2 regions of the Pseudochelatococcus lubricantis genome follow, and region 1 is predicted to be linked to the other one. Evidence: predicted binding sites of a transcription regulator. Region 1 holds the regulator's gene; the other holds the start of a gene.
The links. Region 1 encodes HrcA, which represses chaperone genes, less so after heat shock. Its sites were predicted from a motif close to GTTAGCACTCNCNNNNNGNGAGTGCTAAC; they were not measured.
Positions count from the first base shown of each region.

Region 2: a site for HrcA is predicted at 3,065-3,093, ahead of groES (co-chaperone GroES). Genes of this name have one in related genera too.

Region 1 covers NZ_JBHLXC010000002.1:726,640-736,230, forward strand. Annotated here, with positions in the region: gene rpoC (DNA-directed RNA polymerase subunit beta') at 1-3,970, shown strand, start outside; gene hrpB (ATP-dependent helicase HrpB) at 4,089-6,587, opposite strand; gene olsB (l-ornithine N(alpha)-acyltransferase) at 6,789-7,808, shown strand; gene hrcA (heat-inducible transcriptional repressor HrcA) at 7,843-8,937, opposite strand; gene rph (ribonuclease PH) at 9,126-9,591, shown strand, end outside.
Region 2 covers NZ_JBHLXC010000024.1:209,913-219,503, reverse strand. Annotated here, with positions in the region: gene ACFFJ7_RS20200 (ABC transporter permease) at 1-902, shown strand, start outside; gene groL (chaperonin GroEL) at 1,024-2,658, opposite strand; gene groES (co-chaperone GroES) at 2,715-3,002, opposite strand; gene ACFFJ7_RS20185 (META domain-containing protein) at 3,214-3,768, opposite strand; gene hisG (ATP phosphoribosyltransferase) at 3,893-4,876, opposite strand; gene ACFFJ7_RS20175 (ATP phosphoribosyltransferase regulatory subunit) at 4,873-6,027, opposite strand; gene hisS (histidine--tRNA ligase) at 6,070-7,593, opposite strand; gene purD (phosphoribosylamine--glycine ligase) at 7,651-8,925, opposite strand; gene xseA (exodeoxyribonuclease VII large subunit) at 9,037-9,591, shown strand, end outside.

The sequences.
Region 1 (9,591 bases):
CGAGAAGTGCGGCGTCGAGGTGACGCTTGCGCGCGTACGGCGCGAGCGCATGGGCCACATCGAACTGGCGGCGCCGGTCGCGCACATCTGGTTCCTCAAGTCGCTGCCCTCGCGCATCGGCCTGCTGCTCGACATGACGCTCAAGGATCTTGAGCGCATCCTGTATTTCGAGTCCTACGTGGTGCTGGAGCCCGGCCTCACGCCGCTGAAGATGCTTCAGCTCCTCACGGAGGAAGAGCATCTGCGCGCGCAGGAGGAATATGGCGACGACAGCTTCACCGCGCTGATCGGCGCGGAGGCCATCCGCGAGATCCTGCGCAACCTCGACCTTGAGAAGACCGCGCAGGAAATCAAGGAAGAGATCGCGACCACCACGTCCGAGCTGAAGCCCAAGAAGCTGATGAAGCGCCTCAAGATCATCGAGGCGTTCCAGCAGTCGGGCAACAAGCCGGAATGGATGATCATGACGGTCGTCCCCGTCATTCCCCCGGATTTGCGCCCGCTGGTGCCGCTTGATGGTGGCCGTTTCGCCACGTCCGACCTCAACGATCTGTACCGGCGCGTCATCAACCGCAACAACCGCCTGAAGCGGCTGATCGAGCTGCGCGCACCCGACATCATTATCCGCAACGAGAAGCGCATGCTTCAGGAGGCGGTCGACGCGCTGTTCGACAACGGTCGGCGCGGCCGCGTGATCACGGGCGCCAACAAGCGGCCGCTGAAGTCGCTTGCCGACATGCTGAAGGGCAAGCAGGGCCGCTTCCGCCAGAACCTGCTCGGCAAGCGCGTGGACTATTCCGGCCGCTCGGTGATCGTCGTCGGCCCGGAGATGAAGCTGCACCAGTGCGGCCTGCCGAAGAAGATGGCGCTGGAGCTGTTCAAGCCGTTCATCTACGCGCGGCTCGACGCCAAGGGCCTGTCGGCCACCGTCAAGCAGGCCAAGAAGCTCGTGGAGAAGGAAAAGCCGGAAGTGTGGGATATCCTCGACGAGGTTATCCGCGAGCATCCGGTGATGTTGAACCGCGCGCCGACGCTGCACCGCCTCGGCATCCAGGCCTTCGAGCCGGTGCTGATCGAGGGCAAGGCGATCCAGCTCCACCCGCTCGTCTGCTCGGCGTTCAACGCCGACTTCGACGGTGACCAGATGGCCGTGCACGTGCCGCTGTCGCTTGAAGCGCAGCTTGAGGCGCGTGTGCTGATGATGTCGACGAACAACATCCTGCACCCCGCCAACGGCCAGCCGATCATCGTTCCGTCGCAGGACATGGTTCTGGGGCTCTATTACCTGTCGATTATGGCCGATGGCGAGCCCGGCCAGGGCAAGGCCTATGCGGACCAGAACGAGATCGAGCATGCGCTGAACGCGGGCGTGATCACGTATCACAGCAAGATTCGCTACCGCTGGGTGGGTGTGGACGAGGACGGCGCGCCGGTCTCGAAGATCCACGACACCACGCCCGGGCGCGTGTTCCTGTCGCGCCTGCTGCCGAAGCACCCGAAGATCACCTACGACGTCGTCAACAAGCTGATGACGAAGAAGGAAATCTCCAACATGATCGATGCCGTCTACCGCAACTGCGGTCAGAAGGAATCGGTGATCTTCTGCGACCGCATCATGTCGCTGGGCTTCTACCACGCCTTCAAGGCCGGCATCTCGTTCGGCAAGGACGACATGGTCGTTCCGGAGAACAAGTGGGAGATCGTCGACCAGACGCGCCTGCTGGTGAAGGACTACGAGCAGCAGTACAACGACGGCCTGATCACGCAGGGCGAGAAGTACAACAAGGTCGTCGACGCCTGGGCGAAGTGCTCCGACAAGCTCGCCGGCGAGATGATGGCGCGCATCTCCGCCGTCCGGAAGGACGACAACGGTCGCGACAAGCCGGTGAACTCCATTTACATGATGGCGCACTCCGGCGCGCGCGGCTCGCCTGCGCAGATGAAGCAGCTCGCCGCCATGCGCGGCCTGATGGCCAAGCCCTCGGGCGAGATCATCGAAAGCCCGATCATCTCGAACTTCAAGGAAGGCCTCGACGTTCTCGAATACTTCAACTCGACCCACGGCGCCCGCAAGGGCCTCGCGGATACCGCGTTGAAGACCGCGAACTCGGGTTACCTGACGCGCCGTCTCGTCGACGTGGCGCAGGACGCGGTCATCCGCGAGACGGATTGCGGCACGGATCGCGGTATCTCGATGCGGGCGATCATCGACGCCGGGCAGGTCGTGGCGACGCTCGCCTCGCGCATCCTGGGCCGTACGGCGGCCGAGGATGTCGTCGATGCGGAAGGCAATGTGATCGTGCCGACCGGCATTATGATCGAGGAAAAGGACATCCCGGCGATCAACGCGGCGGGCGTCCAGCAGGTGAAGATCCGCTCGGTGCTGACCTGCGAGTCGCGTAACGGCGTATGCGCCACCTGCTACGGCCGCGATCTGGCGCGCGGCACGCCCGTCAACCATGGCGAGGCGGTGGGCGTCATCGCGGCGCAGTCGATCGGCGAGCCGGGCACCCAGCTCACGATGCGCACGTTCCACATCGGCGGCGCGGCGACCATCGCCGACCAGTCGTTCCTCGAAACCAACTTCGAGGGCGAGGTGAAGCTGCGCAACCGCAACGTGGCGCGCAACTCCGACGGCGATCTCGTGGTCATGGGCCGCAACGTCGGCGTCATCATCCTGGGGCCGGATGGCAAGGAGCGCGCGGTGCACCGCGTGCAGTACGGTGCGCGGCTGAAGGTGGACGACGGCGACCAGATCAAGCGCGGCCAGCGTGTGGCGGAATGGGACCCCTATACCCGTCCGGTGCTGACCGAGATCGATGGCACCATCGGCTTCGAGGACCTGATCGAGAACATGTCGATGTCGGAAACCATCGACGAGGCGACCGGCATCGCCAAGCGCGTGGTGATCGACTGGCGCGGCTCCGCCCGCACGGCCGATCTGCGCCCGGCGATCGTCATTCTCGGTCCGGACGGCAAGGTCGCCAAGCTGCCGCGCGGTGGCGACGCGCGCTACCTGCTGCCGGTGGAGGGCATCATCGCCGTCGATCCGGGCGCGAAGGTGAAGGCCGGCGACGCGCTGGCGCGTATCCCGCTGGAAAGCGCCAAGACGCGCGACATCACCGGCGGTCTGCCGCGCGTGGCGGAACTTTTCGAGGCCCGCCGTCCGAAGGACGCCGCGATCATCGCCGAGAAGTCTGGCACGATCCAGTTCGGGCGCGACTACAAGAACAAGCGCCGGCTGACGCTGGCGCCGCACGACGGCTCGGAGCCGGTGGAGTACCTGATCCCGAAGGGCAAGCACATCCATCTGCAGGATGGCGACGTCATCGAGGTCGGTGACTTCATCGTCGACGGCAACCCCGCGCCGCACGACATCCTCGCCATCAAGGGCGTGGAGGAACTGGCCGCCTATCTCGTCAACGAGATTCAGGAGGTCTACCGTCTGCAGGGCGTGCATATCAACGACAAGCACATCGAGGTGATCGTTCGCCAGATGCTGCAGAAGGTCGATATAACGGACCCGGGCGACTCCGAGTTCCTGCATGGCGAGCAGGTCGACCGCACGGACTTCCGCGACGCCAACGACCGGCTCATCGCGGAGAACAAGCGTCCCGCGCAGGGCACGCCGGTGCTGCTCGGCATCACCAAGGCGAGCCTGCAGACGAAGTCGTTCATTTCGGCGGCATCCTTCCAGGAGACGACGCGCGTGCTGACGGAAGCAGCCGTCAACGGCAAGTCGGACACCCTGGAAGGGCTGAAGGAGAACGTCATCGTCGGCAGCCTGATCCCGGCCGGCACGGGCGCGGTCGCCGCCAAGCTGCGCGAGATCGCGGTGCGGCGCGACGAACTCATCCTCGGCCAGCGTGCGCGCGAAAGCGCGCAGGCGGCGAAGGCCGTGGGGCAGGGGCTGCCGGAACCGCTGGCGTCCACGCCGTCGTTTTCGGAAACATCCCAGCCGGATGTATGATCCGCTGAAACGAGCGAAAAGCAAAACCCGCAGCTTCACGGCTGCGGGTTTTTTCTTGGCTTTCCGGGTACATGACCGGGGAGAGCAATCAGGTGGCTGACACAGGGCTATTTTGACCTCATGTCCCGCGCGGTTTGGCGCGCGTGGTGGCGGTGGCACTGGCAGGGTCCTCGGGCCAGACGTGCCTGGGATAGCGCCCGCGCATCTCGGCGCGCACCGCGGTCCATGAGCCGCGCCAGAAGCCGGGGAGATCGCGCGTGATCTGGATCGGGCGGTGCGCCGGGGACAGCAGTTCGAGCGTGAGCGGCAATCGGCCGTTCGCGATGGCCGGGTGTCCGGCGTGGCCGAACAGTTCCTGCACCCGCACGGCGACGGAAGGGTTATCCCCGCTATAATCCACAGGAATGCGCGATCCCGTCGAGGCGGTGAAGTGGGTCGGAGCGTCGCGTTCGAGCTGCTGCTGCCGATCCCACGGCAGCAGGGCCTTGAGCGCCGCGTCGAGCGTGCCGGTATCGATCTGCGCGAGGCCGGTGAGGCCGACGAGATGGGGCGTGAGCCATGTCTCGACCGTGGCCGCGAGCGCCTCGTCCGAAAGGTCGGGCCAGAAGTCCGCGCCTTCCGCCTTGCGCAGAAAGGCGACGCGCGTGCGCCATTGCGTGAGCGCCTTCGTCCACGGCAGGGCGGCGACGCCGAGCCCCGCGATGCCCCGCGCGAGGATGGTGGCGGCCGCTTCATCGGGCTTCACCGGCAGCGGCTGCCGGTCGAGCACGATGGCGCCGAGCCGGCGCGTGCGACGGCTGCGCAGCGCCTTTGCGCTGGTGTCGAAAGTCGTCTCCGCCGCCTCGACGATCATATCACCGGCAAGCGTCTCCACATCCTCGGGCGTGAGGGGGGCGGCGGAGACGATGCGTGCCGATGCGGCCGAGCCGGTGATTTCAGCGACCGCAAGCCAAGTTTCACGCGCAAGAGGATCGGCGGGATCGAGCGTCGCGCCGCGGCCGTTGGCAAGGACATAGATGCCGTCTCGCGCGCCGTCGCCCGCGCGGGCACGGGCGATGCGGTCCGGAAAGGCGAGCGCGAGCAGGGGGCCGGGGTCCGGGGCGCGCGTCGCGTCGGCGGCGGGGCCTGCCCAGTTGCGCGCCAGCCTGCGCATGTCGCCGGCGCGCGGCGAGCGGTCGCGGCGGAACTGGCCGACGCGCTCCGTGATGTCGACGGCGTTGCCGCCCAACCCCCGCTCCACCAGCACGGCGGCGATCTCGGCGGCTTCGGCGCCACGACCGCCGCGACGCGCCTCGACCACCATGCGGGCGAGGCGTGGCGGCAGCGGCAGTGCCTGCAGCGCCCGGCCGGTATCGGTGAGGCGATGGCGGGCATCGAGTGCGCCGATGCCTTGCAGGAGCTTGCGCGCCTCGATCACGGCGGCGGCCGGCGGCGGATCGAGAAAGGGGAGGCGGGCCGGATCGTCGATACCCCAGGCGGCGCAGTCGAGCAGCAGGGGCGCGAGGTCGGCGGAGAGGATTTCGGGCGTAGAAAAGGGCGCCAGCGCGCCGGTGGCGGCTTCCTCCCACAGGCGGATGCACACGCCCGGCTCCGTGCGCCCGGCGCGGCCCCGGCGCTGGTCCGCGGCGGCGCGCGAGGCGCGCACCGTTTCAAGGCGCGTGATACCGATGTCGGGCTCGAAACGCGGTACGCGAGCAAGACCCGAATCGATCACCACGCGCACGCCATCGATGGTGAGCGAGGTTTCGGCGATGGAGGTGGCGAGCACCACCTTGCGCCGCCCGGCGGGGCTCGGCCGGATGGCGAGGTTCTGCGCGGCGCGGTCGAGCTGGCCGTAGAGGGGGGCGATATCCACAGCCTGTCCACCGGCGGACGCCTGGCTGAACCGCTCCTCCAGCAGCGCCTCCGTGCGGCGGATCTCGCCCTGCCCGGGCAGGAAAACGAGGATGGAGCCGGGCTCCGACGCGAGCGCCGTGCGCACGGCGGCGGCCACCTCCTCCTCCAGCCGGCGGGCGGGATCGCGGCCGCGATAGCGCGTCTCGACCGGGAAGGCGCGGCCTTCGGATTCGATGACGGGAGCTGGAGCGCCCGGCGCGCCGAGCAGGCCGGCGACGCGCGCGCCATCAAGGGTGGCGGACATGACGAGGATGCGCAAGTCCTCGCGCAGGCCCGCCTGCGCGTCGAGTGCGAGGGCGAGTGCGAAATCGGCGTCGAGCGAGCGCTCGTGAAACTCGTCGAAGATGACGACGGCTATGCCGGCGAGTTCCGGATCGTCGAGGATCATGCGGGCGAAAACGCCTTCCGTCACGACCTCGATGCGCGTGCGCGCGCTCACTTTCGAACCGAGACGCACGCGCAGGCCCACGGTCTCGCCGACCGGCTCCGACAGGGTTTCCGCCATGCGCGCGGCGGCGCCCTGGGCGGCGAGGCGGCGGGGCTCCAGCATGACGATCCTGCGCCCGCCGACCCAGGGCTCGCCGAGCAGGGCGAGCGGCACGCGCGTCGTCTTGCCCGCGCCGGGCGGGGCGACGAGCACAGCGTTGCGGCCGCGCGCCAACGTCCCGCGCAGGGGCGCGAGCACTTCGTCGATGGGCAGGGCAGGCGGGGTGTCGGTCATGCGGCTGGCTTGCGTGATTCGTTCCGGTGACATCTTGCGCATCTCCCGCCCGTACGTCACCATTGTCATCGAACTGTTGAAAGCCTATGCTCTGCTTGCGGGATGATAAGGCGGGCGAATCCGTAAGGCCCTGAAGCCAAAGAGCAAGGTGCGCGCGGTGCGCCCGGGTTCGTCACGCGAGGGGCGGGGGTGGGAATTTATATGGGTGCCAGGAATCATACGGGTGCCAAGAGTGCGGCCGGCGCCAGAATTTTCGGGGAGGATGCGTTCATCGGGGCGCGGGGCGGGCGGATGCCTGCATTCCTGCAGCCCAAGGTCTGGGGCAACCCCAAGGCGTGGAACTGGGTGCAGAACGGCAAGTTCGGCGGCGGCTTCAAGTTCGGCCTGCCGCTCGACACCGGCGGCCTCGACCCCGTTCTCGGCCGCATCGGCTCCCTCGAAGTGCGGCTCGCGACCACCAAGCGCGATATTCGCCGGGCGCAGCGCCTGCGCTACCGCGTGTTCTACAACGAGATGTCGGCGGTGCCCAACGCCGCCTGCATGCTCGCGCAGCGCGACATGGACGAATACGACGCCATCTGCGACCATCTGCTGGTGCTCGATCACGACGCGCCGCGCAAGCCGTTCCGCCCCAACAAGCCGAAGGTGGTGGGCACCTACCGGCTGCTGCGGCAGGAGGTGGCGGATCGCTCCTTCGGCTTCTACACGGCCGGCGAATTCGACGTGCAGCCGGTGATCGACGCCAACCCGCAACTGCGCTTTCTGGAACTCGGCCGCTCCTGCGTGCTCAAGCCCTACCGCAACAAGCGCACCGTCGAACTGCTCTGGCATGGCATCTGGACCTATGTGCTGCATCACCGCATCGACGTGATGTTCGGCTGCGCGAGCCTTGAGGGCACCGACCCCGCGAAGATGGCGCTGCCGCTGAGCTTCCTGCATCACTATGCCCGCGCGCCCGAGGAATGGAACGTGAAGGCCCTGCCGGACCGTTTCGTGCGCATGGACCTGATGAGCAAGGAGGGCATCGATGCCCGCGCCGCGCTGCACAGCCTGCCGCCGCTGATCAAGGGCTATCTGCGTCTTGGCGGCACCGTGGGCGAGGGCGCGGTGATCGATCGGCAGTTCGGCACCACGGACGTGCTGGTGATGCTGCCGGTGAAGGCGATCAACCCGCGGTACATCGGTCACTTCGGCGCCACCGCCGACCGGCACGCCGCCTGATCCCCGGGCTATTCGATCCCGCTCCGCCCGTGCTTCAGCGCTTGCGTTCCAGAATGCGCGAGACGACGCGGGCGGTGTAGTCCACCATGGGCACGATGCGCGAATAGTTGAGCCGCGTCGGGCCGATGACGCCGACGACCCCGAGGATCGTCTGGCGCGAGTCGCGGAAGGGCGCGGCGATCATCGACGAGCCGGACAGCGAGAACAGCTTGTTTTCCGAGCCGATGAAGATGCGCACGCCCTCGCCGCCCTCGGCGCGCGACAGCAGGTCGATGACGTCCTTCTGCGTCTCCAGATCGGCGAACAGCAGGCGGATGCGCTCGACGTCCTCCGCCGCCTTGAGATCGTCGAGAAGGTTCGCCTGTCCGCGCACGATGAGCTGGCGCCCGTCCGAGGGGCCGACGCTGACGGCGAGGCCCGCGTCGATGAGGCCGGTGACGAGCGCGTCGAGTTCCTGCTCCATACTGGCGCGGCGCTGCTCAACCTGCGCGCGCAGCTCCGCCAGGGTGAGGCCGCGCAAATGCGCGTTGAGGTAGTTGCCGGCCTCGATCAGGGCACTCGACGGCAGGCCGGGCGGCAGGTCGAGCAGGCGGTTCTCGACTGCGCCGTCCTCGCCCACCAGCACCACGAGCGCCTTCGCGGCATCGAGGCGAACGAATTCGATGTGCTTCAGCGGCGGGTTCTGCTTGCCGGTGACGACGACGCCCGCGCCGCGCGTGAGGCCCGACAGCATCACGGTGGCCTCCGACAGCAGGCTGTCGAGCGAGGTGCCCGTGGCCGCCGCGGCCACCTGCGATTCGATGCGGCTGGTCTCTTCCGAATCGAGGTCGCCGATTTCCAGCATTGCATCGACGAAGAAGCGCAGGCCGCGCTCGGTTGGCATGCGCCCGGCGCTGATGTGGGGTGCGTAAAGCAGGCCCGCCAGCTCAAGGTCCGCCATCACGTTGCGCACGGAGGCGGGCGAGAGCGGCATGGAGAGAAGGCGCGCGAGATTGCGCGAGCCGACGGGCTCGCCCGTGGCGAGATAACCCTCTACCACATGGCGGAAAACCTCGCGCGACCGCTCGTCAAGGTCCGCAAAGAGGCGCGCGCTGTCCGCAGTCGGGACGGTTCGATACGGCATGGTCATCAGAAAACAGTCATCACGGTATGGTTTTTGGCTCCTGACTTGCCTCTCCCTGATTAGGGCAACAGGGGGGGCTGCTTCAAGAGGGGGAGCAGGCAGGCCTTGCGGAATCGGCTTGTCGGCGGCGCGCGAGATGCTACAAGCCGCGCAGGACGATCATTATTCCAGGGACAAGTTCGGTGAATACCTCCATCCGCCCCTCAGGGCGCGCTCCGGAAGAGCTGCGCAAGGTAACCCTCGAACGCGCCGTGGCGCGTTACGCGGAAGGCTCCTGCCTGGTGAAATTCGGCGAGACGCACGTGCTGTGCACGGCCTCGCTGGAAGACAGGCCGCCGCCGTGGCTGCGCGGACAGGGCCGCGGCTGGGTGACAGCGGAATACGCCATGCTGCCGCGCGCCACGCTGGAGCGCACGCGCCGCGAGGTGACATCCGGCAAACCCTCCGGCCGCACGCAGGAAATCCAGCGCCTCATCGGGCGCAGCCTGCGCGCGGTCGTGGACCTGCATGCGATCGGCGAACGGCAGATCGTGGTCGACTGCGACGTGCTGCAGGCGGACGGCGGCACGCGCACCGCCGCCATCACCGGCGCGTGGGTCGCGCTGCACGATTGCCTGCAATGGATGCAGGCGCGCTCCATGCTGTCTGCCAAGGCGCTGA
Region 2 (9,591 bases), on a different contig from region 1:
TGATGATGTCGCTCGGCGCTTTTCTCGTCCAGCTGCGCATCCTGTCACGCCGTTCCTTCGAGACGGTGGGCGGCAAGCCGCAGGCGTTCCACAAGCGACCGCTCGGCGTCTTCGCCATTCCGGTGGTCGCGGTCTTCGCGCTGGTGAGCCTGCTCGCGGTGGGCGTGCCGCTTTTCGCGATTTTCGCCACCGCGCTGTCGAAGACCCTGTCGGGCGGGCTGGCGGCCGACAATATCGGCTTCGGCCATTTCCGCGCCATCGCCGCGGACGAGAACGGGGCGTTCCAGGCGCTGCTCAACAGTCTCGGCCTCGGCGCCGCGACGGCGCTGATCACCGGCCTCATCGGTGCCGCGACCTCCTACGCGGTGGTGCGCACGCAGTTTCGCGGCAAGGGCTTTCTCGATGCGCTGACCGTCATCCCCAACGCCATTCCCGGCATCGTGGTGGCGGTCGGCATCATCCTGGCGTGGAACCAGCCGTGGCTGCCGGTCACGCCCTACAACACGCCGCTCATCCTGCTGATGGCCTATTGCTGCATCCTGCTGCCCTATACGGTGCGCTACGCCAACGCGGCCTTCCGGCAGGTGGGCGACAATCTGGAGGCGGCAGCGCGCGTCGCGGGCGCCACGCCGCTCACGGCCTTCCGGCGCATCCTGCTGCCGCTGGTGCTGCCCAGCCTGATCTCGGCGATGCTGCTGGTGTTCGCGGTGGCGACGCGCGAACTCGTGGCCTCGATCCTGCTCGCGCCCGTGGGCATGGCGACGATCTCGACCTTCATCTGGCGCCAGTTCGATCAGGGCTCGGTGGGGCTCGGCATGGCGATGAGCGCCGTCACCATCCTGATCACGACCACGATCCCGCTCGCGGTGACGCTCATGTCCGGTCGGCGTGGGCTGATGTAGCCGCCGCGACCGTCCGCCTCACGAACCTGTGCAATAAAAAAACGGCCCTGCGAAAACGGGGCCGTTTCTCTGTTCCGACGATGTCCGGCCAGACGGGCTGGCCGGAACCGGGATTGGCGGATCAGAAGTCGCCGCCGAAGCCGCCAGGGCCACCAGCCGGGAGGGCGGGCTTGTCCTTGGGCAGTTCCGCAACCAGCGCCTCGGTCGTGACGATGAGGCCGGCGACCGACGCGGCGTCCTGCAGGGCGGTGCGCACGACCTTCGTGGGGTCGACGATACCGGCCTCGATCAGGTCCACGAACTCTTCCGTCTGCGCGTTGAAGCCGTAGGTCTGCGAGTCGTTGTCGAGGATCTTGCCGACAACGATCGCGCCCTCGACGCCGGCGTTGGCGGCGATCTGGCGGATCGGCGCCTCAAGCGCCTTCAGCACGATGTCGATGCCGGCCTTGATGTCCGGGGTGTCGGCGGTCAGCCGCTCGACAGCGGCCTTGGCGCGCAGAAGGGCGACACCGCCGCCGGGGACGATGCCTTCCTCGATCGCGGCGCGGGTAGCGTTCAGCGCGTCGTCGACGCGGTCCTTACGCTCCTTCACCTCGACTTCCGACGAACCGCCGACGCGGATCACGGCGACGCCGCCGGCGAGCTTGGCAAGACGCTCCTGCAGCTTCTCGCGGTCGTAGTCGGAGGAGGTCTCCTCGATCTGCGCCTTGATCTGGGCAACGCGGGAGTCGATGTCTTCCTTCGCGCCGGCACCGTCGATGATCGTGGTGGCTTCCTTCTCGATGCGCACGCGCTTGGCGCGGCCGAGCTGGGCGAGCGTCACGTTTTCGAGCTTGATGCCGAGGTCTTCGGAGATCGTCTGGCCGCCGGTGACGATGGCGATGTCCTCAAGGATGGCCTTGCGGCGGTCGCCGAAGCCCGGAGCCTTGACGGCAGCAACCTTCAGGCCGCCGCGCAGCTTGTTGACGACGAGCGTGGCCAGCGCCTCGCCCTCGACGTCCTCGGCGATGATGAGCAGCGGCTTGCCGGTCTGCACGATGGCTTCGAGCACGGGCAGCAGGGGCTGCAGCGAGGAGAGCTTCTTCTCGTGGATGAGGATGTAGGGGTCCTCGAAATCGACGACGAGCTTCTCGGCGTTGGTGATGAAGTAGGGCGACAGGTAGCCGCGGTCGAACTGCAGACCCTCGACGACGTCAAGCTCGGTCTCGAAGCTCTTGGCTTCCTCGACCGTGATCACGCCCTCGTTGCCGACGCGCTCCACGGCCTCGGCGATCAGCTTGCCGATCTCGGCCTCGCTGTTGGCGGAAATCGTGCCGACCTGCGCGACTTCCTGCGAGTTCGCGACCTTCTTGGCGCGAGCCTTGATGTCCTTGACCGCAGCCTCGACGGCGAGGTCGATGCCGCGCTTCAGGTCCTGCGGGTTGAGGCCGGCGGCAACCGCCTTCGAGCCCTCGCGCACGATGGCCTGGGCGAGAACGGTCGCGGTCGTCGTGCCGTCGCCGGCGAGGTCGTTGGTCCTGGAGGCGACTTCGCGGACGAGCTGGGCGCCGAGGTTCTCGAACTTGTCCTCAAGCTCGATTTCCTTGGCGACGGTCACGCCGTCCTTGGTGATGCGGGGTGCGCCGAACGACTTCTCGATGACGACGTTGCGGCCCTTGGGACCGAGCGTGACCTTCACCGCGTTGGCGAGCGTGTCGACACCGCGCAGCAGACGCTCGCGCGCATCGGCGGAAAATTTTACGTCCTTGGCAGCCATGGCTACTGTAACTCCTGCCTTAAGAAATCATCTGATGAGAATACGGTGGAGGGCGATCAGCCGATGATTCCGAGGATGTCGGACTCTTTCATGATGAGAAGATCTTCGCCGTCGATCTTCACTTCGGTGCCGGACCACTTGCCGAACAGCACGCGGTCGCCTTCCTTGACGTCGGGAGTGATGCGCTCGCCGTCCTCGTCACGGGCGCCGAGACCGACGGCGACGATGATGCCTTCCTGCGGCTTTTCCTTGGCGGTGTCGGGGATGATGATGCCACCCTTGGTCTTTTCCTCGCTGTCGACGCGACGAACGACCACACGGTCATGCAACGGACGGAATGTCATGGAATCCGCTTCCTCTTTCAAGCACACGCGATTGACGCGGTATGGTGGATGTTGAAAGGCGCGTTAGCACTCTACCAAGGTGAGTGCTAACAGCTGTTGCGGAAGGTAGTAGCGCCTCGGCATCATGTCAAGGGAAACGGCGACGGGAAGAGGTGCGGTTTTTTCGGCCGGTTGCGGCGGGCATGATTCGCCGCGCGCCGGCGGTGCGTGATCAGAGGGAGCGGTCGGCGCGGAGGGTGCCTGCAGAGCCCTGCAGCAGGAGCTGGCCCTTGACGACATCCCACTTCTGGGACATCCGCAGCGCCAGCATGAAGGCGCGCTCGGCGGCGTCGATCTGCGCGCCGCAGCTCTTGCGCGTCATGGCGAAGGGGCTCACCGCGAAGCCCTGGCCGCGCAGCGGATAGGCCGTTGCCGAGAAGGTGTTACAGCCGCCGAAGCCGCGTAGCTGGAACTGGTTGTCGAGCGTGAAATAGGGGCGGCTGCCGTCGATGGCGTAGGTCTTGTTGTTGAGGCTGACCGCAGCCCAGGACGAACCGACGGGGAACTGCTTTTCCCGCTGCTGCGGCACCATGGATTGCCCGCTGCCCGGCTGGTCGCCACGCATCATGCCCGGATCGCTGTTGATCTGCGCCTGCGCCGGGGTCGCCCCGGAAAGCGCCGCCGCGACGACGATGGCGAAAAGGGCCCCTGCGCCGTATCCCGCCGCGGCACGCGACCTTTCGCGGATGGGCAGGGGGGCGGTGTGCGAAAAGCGGGCTGGCTTCATGGACTTCATCGATTCCGAAAGCTTCGCGGTCGTAGACCGGCATGACAGGAACAACGCGCCGCAGACCATAACTGTCAGCTGCGTGAGAGGCAACCTCGAAGGCGGACGGCGGTGCAGCCGGCCCTCAGGCGATACCCGCGCCAATTCGCGCCAGCAGCCGTTCGATCAACGGGTTCGTGCGCCGCAGGACCCAGTCGACGGAACGTACGGTGACCGGATCCGCGCCCGCATGGACGAGAAAGTCCGCCAGCGCGAAAACCTGTGCGCCGGGACAATGCAGCGTCACATGCCCCTGCGTGTCGGGCAGGCCGAGCGGCAGGGTGGCGTAGAAGCGTTCCGTCAGGTCGCCGGGCAGCAGGACGCCTTCCGGCAGCACGGCCGTCAGCTCGCGCGTGTTGCGCGCCTCTTCCTCGGCCGCGATGCGGGTGAGGATGGTGCGCGCAGCCCGCCGCGCCACGCCGGACCACGGCGCCGAGACGGAGGCGACGAGGTTGGCCTGCGAGCGCAGGATCACACCGTCGTCGACGATCTTGAGCGCGTTGGCGGCGAGCGTCGCGCCGGTGGTCGTGATGTCGACGATGATCTCCGCCGTGCCCGCCGCCGGCGCGCCTTCGGTGGCACCGAGGCTTTCCACGATGCGGTAATCGCCGACACCATGATAGGCGAAGAAGCGGCGCGTCAGGTTGATGTATTTCGTCGCGACGCGCAGCCGCCGCCCGTGGCGCTGGCGGATGTCGGCGGCGACGTCGTCGAGGTCGGCCATGGTGCGCACGTCGATCCACGCCTTCGGCGCGGCGACCACCACATCCGCAAAGCCGAAACCGAGCGGCGTGACGAACTCGACCACGGCGTCGGCGTCGGCGAGCTGCTCGCGCAGGAGATCCTCGCCGGTGATGCCAAGATGCGCCGCGCCGGTGGCCAGCTGGCCGACGATGTCGGATGCGGAGAGGAACGCCACCTCGACGTCCGGTACGCCCTTGATCGTGCCGCGATAGTCGCGCTCGCCGCCGGGCCGCACCAGCGGAAGGCCGGCGCGGGCGAAGAAGGCGAAGGCGTTCTCCTGCAGGCGTCCCTTGGAGGGAACGGCGATGATCAGCGGCGCGCTCATGCGGCATCTCCGGGAGCGTGGTTGGGATCGAGCGCACTGTCGGGATCGAACCGGTCGATCCAGATGGCGAAGCCCACCGCCGGCACAGGACCCGGCGCGCCGAGATGGGTGAGCAGGCTGTCGTAGCGGCCGCCGCCCAGAATCGGGCGTGTGTCGGGCCGGGCGCCATCGTGCATCTCGACGATGAAGCCGGTGTAGTAGTCGAGGTTGCGCGCGAAGCCCGCGGCAAAGGTGATGGCACCGACATCGAGCCCGCGCGCGGCGATGAAGCCGGTGCGCGCCTCGAACGAATCGAGCGCGGCGTCGAGATCGAGCCCCGCATCGCCCGCCAGCGCCCGGACGGCGCTCGCGGCGCTGTCGGGATCGTTTTCGATGGCGAGATAGCGGTCGAGCACGCCGCGCTGCACTGCCGTGAGGTCGCCGCCGTTGCGGTCGGCCGCATGCGCGAGGAAGCGCTCGGCGATCTCGCCCGCCGAGCGTCCGCCGACGCTGCTGATGCCGGCGATCGACAACACGTCCTCCACGAAGGCGCGGGCGGCGGTGGGGTCCTGCCCTTCCAGCGCGGCGAGCAGGCCGCCGTGGTTGGCGGCGGAAGGATTGCCCGCGCCGTTGCCGCTGTCCGGCGCGCGCCCCTCGGAGACGGCCCGCAGGATGCGCCGGCGCTGCAGCGGCGAGACGGCCAGCGCATCGAGCAGCGCGTTGAGGAGGCCGATGTCGCCCATGCGCACGGAAGGCTGCGCGACACCGAGCCCGGTCAGCGCCTCGAAGCCGAGCGCCACGATTTCCGCATCCGCCGCCTCGCGGTCGAGGCGGCCGAACGATTCGACGCCGCCCTGCGGAAACTCGCCCGCCCGCCCGGCGCGCTGCCGGAACACCGGCCCGAGATAGCTGAAGGAGGCCACGCCCCCGGCCTCGCGCTCGGCGAGGTAGTCGCGGCTGACCGGGATGGTGTAGTCGGGCCGCAGGCACAGCTCGTTGCCGTCCGCGTCCTGCGTCAGGAACATATGGCGGCGGATATCCTCGCCCGAGAGGTCGAGGAACACGTCGACCGGCTGCAGCACGGAGGGCTCGATGCGCCGGTAGCCCTCACGCGCGAAAAGCGCGAGCAGGGCGTCGGCGCGGCCGGCGGCCTTTTCGGATGCGTGTGTCATGCTGTCTGCCCTTCCGCCCTTCCCCGGGTTGCCCTGCCTCGCTCAGCCCTGCCGGGCACCGAGGACGCCGCGCACGGCCTCGACCAGGTCCGCCTCCGGCACCGAGAACTGCGCCAGACGCTGGGCCTTGTAGGCGGCATTGTCGAGTTCACGCGCCGCGTCCGCCTGCTCGGCGCCCGCGACGAGGTCCTTGATCTGCACGGTGCCCTGCGCGCGCTCGTCCGAGCCCTGGATGACGACGCAGGGGCTGTTGCGCCGGTCCGCGTACTTCATCTGCGCGCGCATGCCCGCGCCGCCGAGGTACAGCTCCGCCCGGATGCCGGCGCCGCGCAGGCGGCTGACGAGGCCATGGTAATGGGCTATCTCGCCGCGGTCGAGCACCAGCACCACCACCGGGCCGACGTGGTCCGTGTCGCGCGCGATGGGACTGTCGATGATCTTGAGCGCCGCGAGAAGCCGTGACACGCCGATGGAGAAGCCGGTCGCGGGCACGGCCTCGCCCCGGAAGCGGGCGACGAGGCCATCGTAGCGGCCGCCGCCGGCCACGGAGCCGAAGCGTACCGGCTGGCCGTCATCGCCGGCGATGGTGAAGGTGAGTTCCGCCTCGTAGACGGGGCCGGTGTAGTATTCCAGCCCGCGCACCACGGCGGGGTCGATCTGCACGCGCCCGTCGTCGTATCCGGCCGCCGCCACCAACGCCGCGATCTCGCGCAACTCCGCGACGCCCTCGATACCGCGCGCGGAGCCTTCCACCACCTTCTCCAGATTGGCGAGCGTCGAAGCAGCATCCGTGCCGCGCGCCTGCGTGAAGGCGAGTACGCGGGCGATCTGGTTCGCGTCCAGCCCGGCGCCTTTGGTGAAGTCGCCGCTTTCGTCCTTGCGTCCCTCGCCGAGCAGCAGCGCGACGCCTTCCGCGCCGAGCCGGTCGAGCTTGTCGATGGCGCGCAGCACGACGAGGCGGCGGGCGGCATGCGCGTCGTCGCTGAGGCCGATGGCCTCCAGCACGCCGTCGAGCACCTTGCGGTTGTTGATCTTCACCGCGTAGTCGCCGCGCGCGATGCCGACCTTTTCCAGCGTGTCCGCCGCCATCATGCAGATTTCCGCATCCGCCGAAACCGATGGCGCGCCGACGGTGTCCGCGTCGAACTGCATGAACTGGCGGAAGCGTCCCGGCCCCGGCTTTTCGTTACGGAACACCCAGCCAGCGCGATAGCTGCGGAAGGGCTTCGGCAGCGTGTCGTAGTTCTCCGCCACATGGCGGGCGAGGGGGGCCGTCAGATCGTAGCGCAGCGACAGCCATTGCTCGTCGTCGTCCTGAAACGAGAACACGCCTTCGTTGGGCCGGTCCTGATCCGGCAGGAACTTGCCCAGCGCGTCGGTGTATTCGATGAAGGGCGTTTCCAGCGCGTCGAAGCCGTAAAGGGTGTAGACTTCGCGGATATGGGCGAGCATGCGCTCCGTCGCGGCGATATCGGCGGGGCCACGGTCGGCGAAGCCACGCGGCTGGCGGGCCAGAAGCCCTGGCGACTGGGGTTTTTGCGGTTTATGGTTCTGCGACCCGGACATGGCAGGCGGTACGTTCCATATTGAAAGAATGAGAAAGGCTGTAGCGCAGCGATGCGCTCAAGTCACGCGCGCAATCGCCCGCCAGCCGATGTCGGAGCGCGAAAAGCCTTCCGGCCAGTCGATGGCCCGCACGGCCTCGTAGGCGCGTGCCTGGGCTTCCCCGATGGTGGGCGCGAGCGCGGTGACGTTGAGCACCCGCCCCCCGTTCGCCTCGATGTGGCCGTCGACCGCGCGTGTGCCGGCGTGGAATACCGTCACGCCCTCGATCGCCTCCGCCGCCTCGATGTTGCGGATGCGGCTGCCCTTCTCGACCGGGCCGGGATAGCCGCGCGCCGCCAGCACCACGGTGAGCGCGGCATCGTCGCTCCACGTGACCGAGGCTTCCGCCAGCCGCCCCTCGACGGTGGCGAGGAACAGGGCGACGATGTCCGCGCGCAGGCGCAGCATCAGCACCTGGCACTCCGGGTCGCCGAAACGGGCGTTGTATTCGATGAGCCTCGGCCCGTCCGCGCCGATCATCAGCCCCGCGTAGAGAACGCCCCTGTAGGGCGTGCCGCGCGCCTTGAGGCCGGCGACGGTGGGATTGATGATCTCGCGCATGACGCGCTCGGCAACTGCGGGCGTCACCACCGGCGCGGGGGAATACGCGCCCATGCCGCCGGTGTTGGGGCCGGTGTCGCCGTCGAAGGCGCGTTTATGATCCTGCGCGGAGCCGAATGGAATGGCGGTTTCGCCGTCGCTGAGCGCGAAGAAGCTCGCTTCCTCGCCGGGAAGGAAATCCTCGATAACGACGGCCGCGCCCGCCACGCCGAAGACGCCGGAGAACACGGTACGCACCGCTTCCTCCGCCTGCTCCACGGTTTCCGCCACCACGACGCCCTTGCCGGCCGCCAGCCCGTCCGCCTTCACCACCACGCGCGCGCCGTGCCTGCGCACGTAGGCGAGGGCGGGTTCCGCCTCCGTGAAGCGCGCATAGGCGGCGGTGGGAATGCCGAACTCGTCGCACAGTTCCTTGGTGAAGCTCTTGGAGCCTTCGAGCTGCGCCGGAATCCTGCGCGGGCCGAAGGCGGGGATGCCGGCCGCCGCGAGGTCGTCCACAATGCCGGCCACCAGCGGCGCTTCCGGCCCCACGACGACGAGACCGATGGCGTTCTCGCGGCAGAAGGCGACGACGGCCGCGTGATCGGTGATGTCGAGCGCGACATTCGTGCCGACCTGCGCGGTGCCCGGATTGCCGGGCGCGATGAACAGCTTCCCCGTGAGCGGGCTCTTGGCGATGGCCCACGCCAGCGCGTGCTCCCGCCCGCCGGCTCCCAGCAGCAGTATGTTCATCCGGCGCTCCATACCTTGAATGTTCTCCATCTCAGGGGCGCGTTTAGCACGCCTCATGGCGGTGCGCCATATGCAGATGACGCGCCGCGCGCCTTCCCTTAAGGTGGGCGCATGAATCGCAAGCCCGCCGATACCGAACCCGTCACCAACGCGCCGGAATGGACCGTCTCCTCGCTGTCTGGCGCGCTGAAGCGCACGCTGGAGGACGCCTTCGGGCACGTGCGCCTGCGCGGCGAGGTCACCGGCTATCGCGGGCCGCATTCCTCGGGCCACGCCTATTTCGGGCTCAAGGACGAGGGCGCGCGCATCGACGCCGTGATCTGGAAGGGCGTTTTCCAGAAGCTCAGGATCCGCCCCGAGGAGGGCATGGAGGTGATCGCCGTCGGGCGCGTCACGACCTTCCCGGCTTCCTCGCGCTACCAGATCGTCATCGAGAGCCTGGAGCCGGCGGGCGTCGGCGCGCTGATGGCCATTCTGGAGGAACGACGCAGGAAACTCGCGGCCGAGGGGCTGTTCGACGAATCGCGCAAGCGGCCGCTGCCGTTCCTGCCCGAGGTCATCGGCGTGGTGACGTCGCCCACAGGTGCGGTGATCCGCGACATCCTGCATCGGCTCGCCGACCGTTTTCCCCGCTGGGTGCTGGTGTGGCCTGTCCGGGTGCAGGGG